2 regions of the Erwinia sp. E602 genome follow, and region 1 is predicted to be linked to the other one. Evidence: riboswitches for the same ligand, from Rfam matches in the RefSeq annotation. Region 1 holds a riboswitch; the other holds the start of a gene.
What was found. A riboswitch is a leader RNA that binds a small molecule or an ion and turns the genes downstream of it on or off. The one in region 1 is predicted to bind thiamine pyrophosphate.

Region 1 (5,037 bases):
CGTGAAACGAAAATACAGGTGGCGGTGGGCTCGCTGTTCTCGGCCTCCGGCAAATACCGTAACTGCCTGCGCCTGAGCTACGGGCATCCGTTTACCGATAAAACCGATCTGGCACTGGCCATTATTGGTGCGGCGCTGACGCGGGCGATGGCGGCCTGCATGCCGGAGATGCCGACCGAAGCCGAAGCTACGGACGCGCTGGCGCTGGTGGAGGAAGGCGGGGCCGGTGGGAAAGGATAACCGGCCCCGGCAGCCAGCCGCCGGGCTGACCACGGTTCTACTCTACCCGCTGTGGGCTGCGGGAAAAGCGCGGGTGCGGCGTTATGGAATGCGTATTCAGCGCTATTGATGACGTTGCCTGCGGTGTCATTTTTTTGTGCACGACTACACAAAAAAGAGTGCCGTGACCGGTGTTGCAGGCCTGGTAGCTGAGAAGCCGGAGTCGAAGAGGGTGTTGCCGTGAGGAAGGAAGGCAGCAGCGCGGGTCTGCTGCCTGAACTGAAATAGGTATTCCTCTGGCATCCGGCCGCTCACTACGTTGTCGGGATAGGTTCCGCCAACGTTAACAGCACGGATCTGCTGCCCGATCGTAAGGTGTACGTCCCCCCTGGCGACCGGCCGCTCGCTACCTCATCTGGCCCGGCTCCGCCAGCGCCAGCAGCTGGCGGGTCGCCGCCTGCCAGTCGTCGGCCTGGGTAATCGCGCTGACCACCGCAATGCTGCCGACGCCGGTTGCCAGTACCGCCGGTGCGCGTTGCAGGCTGATACCGCCAATCGCCACGGTGGAGATCCCCTGCAGGCGTTTAACGTGGCGGCTCAGCTCCTCCAGCCCCTGCGGTGCCGACGGCATCTCCTTGGTCCGGGTCGGGAACACGTGCCCCAGCGCAATATAGGAGGGCTGCTCCGCCAGCGCGCGATCCAGCTCGGCGTCGTCGTGGGTGGAAAGCCCCAGGCGCAGGCCGGCGGCATGAATGGCGTCAAGGTTGGCGACGTTCAAATCCTCCTGGCCCAGATGCACGCCATAGGCCTGATGCTTAATCGCCAGCCGCCAGTAGTCGTTGATAAACAGCCGTGCGTTGTAGCGTTTGCCCAGCGCAATGGCGTCGGCAATCTGCTGTTCTACCTCATCCTCCTGACGGTCTTTAATACGCAGCTGGATTGTGCGCACGCCGCACGCCAGCAGGCGGTCGATCCATTCTACGGTTTCCACTACCGGATAGAGCCCAAGCCGGGCTTCGGTGGCGGGGAAGGCACCACGACTCATACATTTTCCTCGGTTTTTAGCGTGTCGGCGCGATGATACAGTTCACCGCCCCGGTTACGGAACTCTTCAGACATCTGCAGCATGCCTATTTCAACTGGCTGTGCTTCGGCTGCCTGGCGGGCAGCGTACTCGCGCACTTCCTGGGTGATCTTCATCGAACAGAACTTAGGCCCGCACATCGAGCAGAAGTGGGCCACCTTGCCGGACTCCTGCGGCAGCGTTTCATCGTGATAGGCGCGCGCAGTATGCGGATCCAGCGCCAGGTTAAACTGATCCTCCCAGCGGAATTCGAAGCGCGCCTTCGACATGGCGTTATCGCGGATCTGCGCGCCCGGATGCCCCTTCGCCAGGTCGGCGGCGTGGGCGGCAATTTTGTAGGTAATCAGGCCCTGCTTAACGTCCTCCTTGTTCGGCAGGCCGAGGTGCTCTTTCGGCGTCACGTAGCACAGCATGGCACAGCCGAACCAGCCGATCATCGCCGCGCCGATACCGGAGGTGAAGTGATCGTAGCCCGGCGCAATATCGGTGGTTAGCGGGCCAAGGGTGTAGAACGGCGCTTCATGGCAGTGTTCCAGCTGTTCGGTCATATTGACCCGAATGCGCTGCATCGGTACATGACCGGGGCCTTCAATCATCACCTGTACGTCATACTCCCAGGCGATTTTGGTCAGCTCGCCCAGGGTGCGCAGCTCGGCAAACTGCGCTTCGTCGTTAGCATCCTGAATTGAGCCGGGGCGCAGGCCGTCACCCAGCGACAGCGCCACGTCATAGGCGGCACAGATTTCGCAAATTTCGCGGAAGTGGCGATAGAGGAAACTCTCCTGGTGATGCGACAGGCACCACTTAGCCATGATCGATCCGCCGCGTGAGACGATGCCGGTCAGGCGCTTCGCGGTCATCGGCACGTAGCGCAGCAGCACGCCGGCGTGGATAGTAAAGTAGTCCACCCCCTGTTCCGCCTGCTCCAGCAGCGTGTCGCGGAAAATTTCCCAGGTGAGGTCCTCAGCAACGCCGTTGACCTTCTCCAGCGCCTGATAGATCGGTACGGTACCGATCGGCACCGGACTATTACGCAGGATCCACTCACGCGTTTCGTGAATATAGCGTCCGGTAGAGAGGTCCATTACCGTATCCGCCCCCCAGCGTGCCGACCACACCAGCTTCTCCACCTCCTCTTCGATCGAGGAGCTGACCGCCGAATTGCCGATATTGGCGTTGACCTTCACCAGGAAGTTGCGGCCGATAATCATCGGCTCAGACTCAGGGTGGTTGATGTTCGACGGGATAATCGCCCGCCCGGCGGCCACCTCCTGGCGCACAAATTCGGCGGTAATGTTCTCCGGCAGGCTGGCACCAAAGCTGTTACCCGGGTGCTGCTGCAACAGCACCTCGCTGCGGATACGCTCGCGGCCCATATTCTCGCGCACGGCGATAAACTCCATCTCCGGGGTGATCACCCCGAGCCGCGCATAGTGCATCTGGGTGACGCAGCGCCCGGCCTGCGCGCGACGTGGGCGCGGCCGCTTTTCAAAGCGCAGATGATCCAGCCCGTCATCCGCCAGCCGCTGCTGGGTGTAGGTGGAGCTCAGTTCGTCGATCTCTTCACTGTCACTGCGCGCGGCAATCCACCCGCTGCGCAGCTTAGGCAGGCCGCGATGCACGTCAATCGCCGCTGCCGGATCGCCATACGGGCCGGCGGTATCGTAGACCGGCACCGGCTCATTCTGCTCCAGCGTGGGATTGTCTTTACTGCCGCCTGTGACGGTCGGGCTGAGCTGGATTTCGCGCATGGGCACGCGGATATCCGGCCGGGAGCCAGTCAGGTAGATGCGTTTGGAATTCGGAAAGGCGGTGCCCTGCAGGGAATCAATAAACTGCTGCGCTTCGGCGCGCTGCTCACGGCGTGATGACTTTTTTTCAACGGTAGACATAGCAAATTCCTGATTAAAGGGAAATATGCTTGCCTGGAGGCGGGAGTAATTTGCACGATATCAACGCGTACGGCCTGATACCGTTACAGCTGTTTTACTCTTGTTCCCTTCGCAGGTATTAACCTGATCAGGTTCCGCGGATCCCGAATTAACGGTCTCAGCCCCGAGGGGCACTCCGACAAGAAGACGCTGGTACATGGCTCAACAGAGCGTACCGGCTTTGGGCAAAATGCGCCTGCTCAAAGCCCCTGAAGCATAAAGGGGCCGATCACAAATCACAAGGCTTTCACCAATCTCTAACGATTTCAGGCAGGGCGGGCGAGGGTCGGTTCGTTGGCAGCGATCTGTTTTTGCACGTGATTTTCCATCGCTAACTGGATGAATTTATCTTCCAGCGAGAAGCGGGATTCCAGCGCTTCGCCGACGCCTGAGAGCGCCTGCTGGAACTCAAGGCAGTTATCATCATCGATCGCCGTTTCCAGATGCGAGTCATAAATCTGCATAATGCGGTCGGTATTCGCCTGCAACGACGGGTAGATCACTGCCGCCTGTGCCAGCTGTTCGCTGCCTTCCAGCTCTTTAATAAAACGCTCGTACAGGGTGAAATGGCCGGTTGACAGATAGTCCACCAGGCTGTGGCAGAAGTTATCCAGCGCGTTTTCATCGAGTGCGGTCAGGGAATCCTTGTTCGGCTTCAGACCGGCCATTTGGTAATAGGTAACCAGTAACTGCTTACGTGAATGCAGGCAGAGGTCGACCAGTTCGCTGCAACCGCCAACGCGTGCGGTAAGGACGTCTAACTGGTTAAGCATGTTCAACTCCGTCGTGTTATTTTGAACATCTGACCTCAATCCGCTTTGATGAGCTGAGGAAAATGAGCATTTTATGGAACGTCAACTAACAAGCGTAGACGCTGGCTGGTGGGTTGTCAGCACCGAAAACAAAATTTGGTTACCAAAAGGCGAATTACCTTACGGCCAGGCCGGAGCACTGGGTCTGGAGGGATCCCGCGGATCCTTGCTGGGCGAATGGCAGGGCGAACCGGTCTGGCTGATCCGCGAAAGCCGCCCCAAGGAGTGCGGATCGCTGCGCCAGCTGCTGGATCAGGAGCCCGGGCTGTTTCAGCTGGTCGGGCGTGGCGTACAGCTGGCCGAATTCTACCGCTCGCATCGCTGGTGCGGCTACTGCGGGCATGAAATGCACCACAGCAGGACCGAATGGGCCTGCCTGTGCCATCACTGCCGCCAGCGGTATTATCCGCAGATAGCGCCGTGCATGATCGTGGCGATCCGCCGCGGTGAGGAGATCCTGCTGGCGCAGCACACCCGCCACCGCAACGGCATTTACACGGTGCTGGCCGGTTTTACCGAGGTGGGTGAAACGCTGGAACAGACGGTGGCAAGGGAGGTTATGGAAGAGAGTGGCCTCCGGGTGAAAAATGTGCGCTATGTCGCCTCGCAGCCGTGGCCGTTCCCGCAGTCGCTGATGATGGCGTTTATGGCCGACTATGACAGCGGTGAGATTCAGATCGACCCGAAGGAGCTGCTGGATGCCGGCTGGTATCGCTATGATGCACTGCCGCTGCTGCCACCGGCGGGCACCATTGCCCGCCGGCTGATTGAAGATACCGTGGCGCTGTGCCGCGCGGGTGTGGAATGACGTGATACACTATTCCTCTGAAAATGAGAGAGCCTGAAGATGAGTGAACTGAAGAACGATCGTTATCTGCGCGCCTTGCTGCGCCAGCCTGTTGATGTGACCCCGGTATGGATGATGCGCCAGGCAGGGCGTTATTTGCCGGAGTACAAAGCCACTCGTGCCGTGGCCGGTGACTTTATGTCA
Region 2 (5,037 bases), on a different replicon from region 1:
GAGGGGCAGCGTGCCGCCTCGCTAATGCCAGTCTGTTACGCTGTGAGGAACTGATGAACGCTGAATACTTAACCCCTCTGCCACGCGATGCGCGCCTGCCGGTCACCGTGCTGTCCGGTTTTCTCGGTGCCGGGAAAACCACCCTGCTTAACCATATCCTGCACAACCGCGAAGGCCGCCGGGTGGCGGTGATCGTTAACGATATGTCGGAGGTGAACATTGACGCGGCGCTGGTGCGCGACGGCGGAGCCGACCTGTCGCGCACCGACGAGAAGCTGGTCGAGATGAGCAACGGCTGTATCTGCTGCACCCTGCGTGAGGATCTGCTGCTCGAAGTCAGCCGGCTGGCGCGGGAAGGGCGCTTTGACCAGCTGGTGATTGAGTCCACCGGCATCTCCGAGCCGCTGCCGGTGGCGGAAACCTTCACCTTCGAAGAGGAAAATGGAGAGAGCCTGTCGGCGGTGGCCCGGCTGGATACCCTGGTGACGGTGGTCGACGGCTACAACTTCCTGCGCGACTACCGGTCGCGCGACAGCCTGCAGCAGCGCGGGGAGTCGCTGGGCGAACAGGATCGGCGTTCGGTGGTGGACCTGCTGATCGACCAGATCGAGTTCTGCGACGTGCTGGTGCTGAACAAAACCGACCTGATTGACGAACAGCAGCGCGGCCAGCTGGTGGCGATCCTGCGCAGCCTTAACCCGCGCGCGCGCATTGAAGTGGCGCGTTTTGGGCAGATAGCGCTGGAGAAAGTGCTGAATACCGGCCTGTTTGACTTTGACGCCGCCGCCGAAGCGCCGGGCTGGCTGCAGGAGCTGCGCGGCAGCCACGTGCCGGAAACCGAGGAGTACGGCATCAGCCACTTTGTCTGGCGCGCGCGCCGGCCGTTCCATCCGCAGCGCTTCTGGGAATTTTTCAGCGGCGAGCTGCCGGGTATCGTGCGCTCAAAAGGCTTTTTCTGGCTGGCTTCACGCCCCGATTTTGCCGGTAACTGGTCACAGGCGGGCGGCGTCTCGCATCAGGGGCTGGCCGGCCGCTGGTGGGCGGCGGTACCGCCTGAACGCTGGCCTGAGGATGAGGATCTGCGGCTGTCGATTATGCAAAACTGGCAGCAGGGCAGCGGCGACGCGCGCCAGGAGCTGGTGTTTATCGGTATGCAGATGGATGAGGCGGCGCTGCGGCGTCAGCTCGACGCCGCGCTGCTGACCGATAATGAGATGGCGCTGGGGCCGCAGGGCTGGCAGTTCTTCAGCGACCCGGTGCCGGAGTGGTAACCGAATTCACACGGCGGGCGTTCGGCACCTCGCCAGTCTCTGTTCCCGCTGCGCTTCTGACGATGGCGGGTTGTTTCAGCGCGGAGGATCGGCGAGAATCAGCGCGCTAAACAATAAGAATTTCCTATGACCGGACGCCTGCAAAATGAATCGCACCTCCACGCTGCCTGCGCAGCTACGCCTTTTCCTTGGCCGCTTCTGGCCACACCCGCTGGCCGTGGCCCGCAAACAGATGCTCCTCGCCAGCCTCGGCGCAGGTATCGGCCTGGCGATCACCAGCCTGTTCAGCCACTGGCTGCTCGGCGAAGTGAACCTGTGGTTTGTCGCCCCCATGGGCGCGTCCGCGGTGCTGCTGTTTGGCGTGCCAAACAGCCCGCTGGCGCAGCCGTGGTCGGTGGTGGGCGGTAACGTGCTCTGCGCGCTGGTTGGCGTGACCGTCGGCCAGTGGATCGCCATGCCGGCACTGGCCTGCGGCGTGGCCGCCGCGCTGGCGATCGTCCTGATGTTTAAGCTGCGTTGCCTGCATCCGCCGGGCGGCGCGGTGGCGCTGACCGCGGTGATCGGCGGGCCGGCGATCCATCAGCTGGGCTACGGTTATGTCCTTACCCCGATCCTGCTCAACTCGCTGTCGCTGGCGCTGCTGGCGATTGTATTTAACAACCTGGCCGGCCGCCGTTATCCGCATCCGCTGGCCGCTGCGGAAGCCAGACCCGCGCCGGTGGTGGTGAACGTCTCCATTACCCGCGCCGATCTGCACGAAGCGCTGCTGGCCGGTGAGCTGCTGGACATCGATGAAGATGACCTGCAGGAGGTGCTGCAGCACGCGGAGCAGATTGCCCGGCGTCGGCAACAGCAGTCTGGCCCGGAACGCCGCGCGGCGTAAGGCGCATGAACGTGCTACTGCGGTCCGCCGCCCGGAACAGCCATCGCGGCTGAGCATATCGATCGGCCGGTAACGTTTCAGGCCGTATCCGCGGCAGCAAAATCTGACATCGTGCTTGACGGCGCGGCAGCAGATAAAATACAAATAGAACCGTCAGGGGAGTCTCGCCAGAGAGACTGAGAGGCTGGTAGCGATTATCGCGGCCCGGCGACCCTTAGAACCTGACCCAGTTGATACTGGCGTAGGAAGACGCGTTGCTTTGCCCCGCAGAGCAACCTGATGCGCTGGTCAACTTCGCCTGCCCGCGCGTACTCTCCCTGCCTTATCACGGGTCCTCTTTTAAACGAGGCCAACGTGAATTCTTCTGTAATTTATCCTGCATCTGTTCCTTTACGGACGCCTGCGCCATGAGCCGCTGGTCGGTTATCGGCGACGGCGTCAGCGGGCTGTGCGTCGCCACCGCGCTGGCCGAACGCGGCCAGTCGGTTGAGGTGATCGTCGATGAGTCCCGGCGTCCGGCGTCGCACTGGGCCGGCGGCATGCTCGCGCCCTGGTGCGAGGGCGAAAGCGCCCCCGATGAGGTGACCGAACTCGGCCAGCGCTCGGCCCCCTGGTGGGCGGCGCGCGTCGACGGCGTGCAGCATCAGGGCACGCTGGTGGTGGCCCCGCCGCGCGACGCGCCGGATCTGAACCGCTTTGCCCGCGTCACCCACGCGCATCAGTGGGTCGATCCCGGCGAACTGGAACCCCATCTTCAGGGGCGGTTTGCCCGCGGTCTGTTCTTCGCCGGTGAGGCTCACCTTAATCCGCGTGACGCCATGAACCAGCTGCGCGACAGGCTGCAGCGGTCCGGCGTGGCGTTTCACAGCGGCGGCCCCACCGGCCGGGTGATCGACTGCCGCGGCATTCACGCCGCCGACGCGTTAGCAGGCCTGCGCGGCGTGCGCGGTGAAATGCTGATCCTGCAGACGCAGGAGCTGCAGCTGTCGCGCCCGGTGCGCCTGCTGCACCCGCGTTTTCCCTGCTATCTGGTCCCACGCGCCAGCGGCCACTTTATGCTCGGTGCCACCATGGTAGAGAGCGATGACGCCAGTCCGATCAGCGCCCGCGCGATGATGGAGCTGCTCAGCGCCGCCTGGGCTATCCACCCGGCGCTGGCCGAGGCGCGGATTATCGAAAGCGGCACCGGCCTGCGCCCGTCATGGCCGGATAACGTTCCCGCCATTCGTCACCTTAACGGCCGCTGGTACGTCAACGGCATGTATCGCCACGGTTTTCTGCTCGCGCCGGTAATGGCGGAGAAACTGATGCAACACCTTACCCAGGACAACCTGTTATGAAAATTCAACTCAACGGACAGCGGATCGACACCGCCGCCACCACGCTGGCCGCGCTGCTGGCGGAGCAGCAGATCGACGCCAGTTGCGTGGCCAGCGCCCTTAACGGCCAGTTTATCCCGCGCGCGCAGTATGCTCAGCAGATCCTGCACGAGGGCTGCGAGCTGGAAGTCCTGTCACCGATGCAGGGGGGCTGAAGCATGTTTTACGACTTTACACCGCGGTCACGTTTCCTGCTCGGCACCGCCGGGTATCCTTCGCCGGCGATACTGACCCAGGCGGTCGCCGCCTCCGGCTGCGAAATTATCACCGTCAGCCTGCGCCGCGAAGGCAGCCAGGGCGGCGCGTTCCGCGAGATCCTGCAGCAGATGAACATGCGCGTGCTGCCCAATACCGCCGGCTGCCATACGGTGAAAGAGGCGGTGACCACCGCGCAGATGGCGCGGGAAGTCTTCGGCACCTCGTGGATCAAGCTGGAGGTGATTGGCAACGCCGATACGCTGCAGCCTGACCCGTTTGCGCTGGTCGAAGCCGCGCGCATCCTCTGCGCCGAAGGCTTTCAGGTGTTTCCCTACACCACTGAGGATCTGATCGTCGGTGAAAAACTGCTGGAAGCCGGCTGCCGGCTGCTGATGCCGTGGGGCGCGCCGATCGGCTCCGGCCAGGGGCTGCGCAATATCGACGGGCTGCGTGCAATGCGCGCCTGGTTCCCGGATACGCCGCTGATTATTGATGCCGGCATCGGTGCGCCGAGCCAGGCCGCGCAGGCGATGGAGCTGGGCTTCGACGGTATTCTGCTGAATACGGCGGTGGCGAAGGCGCAGGATCCGGTGAAGATGGCGGCCGCTTTTGGTGCGGCGATCCGCGCCGGCCAGGACGCGCATCAGGCGGGGCTGGTTGAGCGGCGCGATATGGCCGCCGCCTCGACGCCGGTGTTCGGGCTGGCGCAGTTCAGCTGAGTGGCACTACCGGTTCAGCGCGGCGTGCGGCCATGGCGGCACCGTTCAGGCTGGCATGACGGCTGAACTGCGATGCGCAGAGCCGTGTGCGCGTAACCGCGGCAATGGGTAAGCAGCGCCGCCACAGGGCGGCGATTAATCGGGGATCGGGACATATGAGTCGTTATCAACGGCAGTCGATGCTGCCGGAAGTGGGCGAGGCCGGGCAGCAGAAGCTGGCGCAGGCGCGGGTGCTGGTGGTCGGTGCCGGCGGGCTGGGCAGCACGCTGCTGCCGCTGCTGACCGGGGCCGGGGTGGGTTATCTTCGCCTGTACGACGGCGACGTGGTGGAAGAGCATAATCTGCACCGGCAGACGCTGTTTACGCTGGAGGATATCGGCCAGCCGAAAGCGCTGCGGACGGGTGATGCGCTGCGGGCGCGTAATCCCGACTGTGAGGTTGATGTCCGGCTGCAGGCGCTGAGCGCCAGCGGCGTTGAAGCGGCGCTGCACGGCATCGATCTGGTCGTCGACGCGGCAGATAACTTTGCCATCACCTATCAGCTGTCGGACGCCTGCCAGCCGCGCGGCATTCCGCTGGTCAGCGCG

Region 2: linked by a shared signal. The riboswitch ahead of GKQ23_RS00630 (FAD-dependent oxidoreductase) and the one ahead of thiC (phosphomethylpyrimidine synthase ThiC) in region 1 are both predicted to bind thiamine pyrophosphate.

What each region holds. Positions count from the first base shown of each region.
Region 1 is NZ_CP046582.1:4,495,075-4,500,111, reverse strand. It holds gene GKQ23_RS22225 (PLP-dependent aminotransferase family protein) at 1-240, shown strand, start outside; gene thiE (thiamine phosphate synthase) at 626-1,264, opposite strand; gene thiC (phosphomethylpyrimidine synthase ThiC) at 1,261-3,195, opposite strand; TPP riboswitch at 3,283-3,383, opposite strand; gene GKQ23_RS22210 (Rsd/AlgQ family anti-sigma factor) at 3,501-4,007, opposite strand; gene nudC (NAD(+) diphosphatase) at 4,081-4,854, shown strand; gene hemE (uroporphyrinogen decarboxylase) at 4,894-5,037, shown strand, end outside.
Region 2 is NZ_CP046581.1:140,778-145,814, reverse strand. It holds gene zigA (zinc metallochaperone GTPase ZigA) at 54-1,271, shown strand; gene GKQ23_RS00635 (HPP family protein) at 1,417-2,154, shown strand; TPP riboswitch at 2,300-2,419, shown strand; gene GKQ23_RS00630 (FAD-dependent oxidoreductase) at 2,562-3,494, shown strand; gene thiS (sulfur carrier protein ThiS) at 3,491-3,688, shown strand; gene GKQ23_RS00620 (thiazole synthase) at 3,692-4,450, shown strand; gene GKQ23_RS00615 (HesA/MoeB/ThiF family protein) at 4,606-5,037, shown strand, end outside.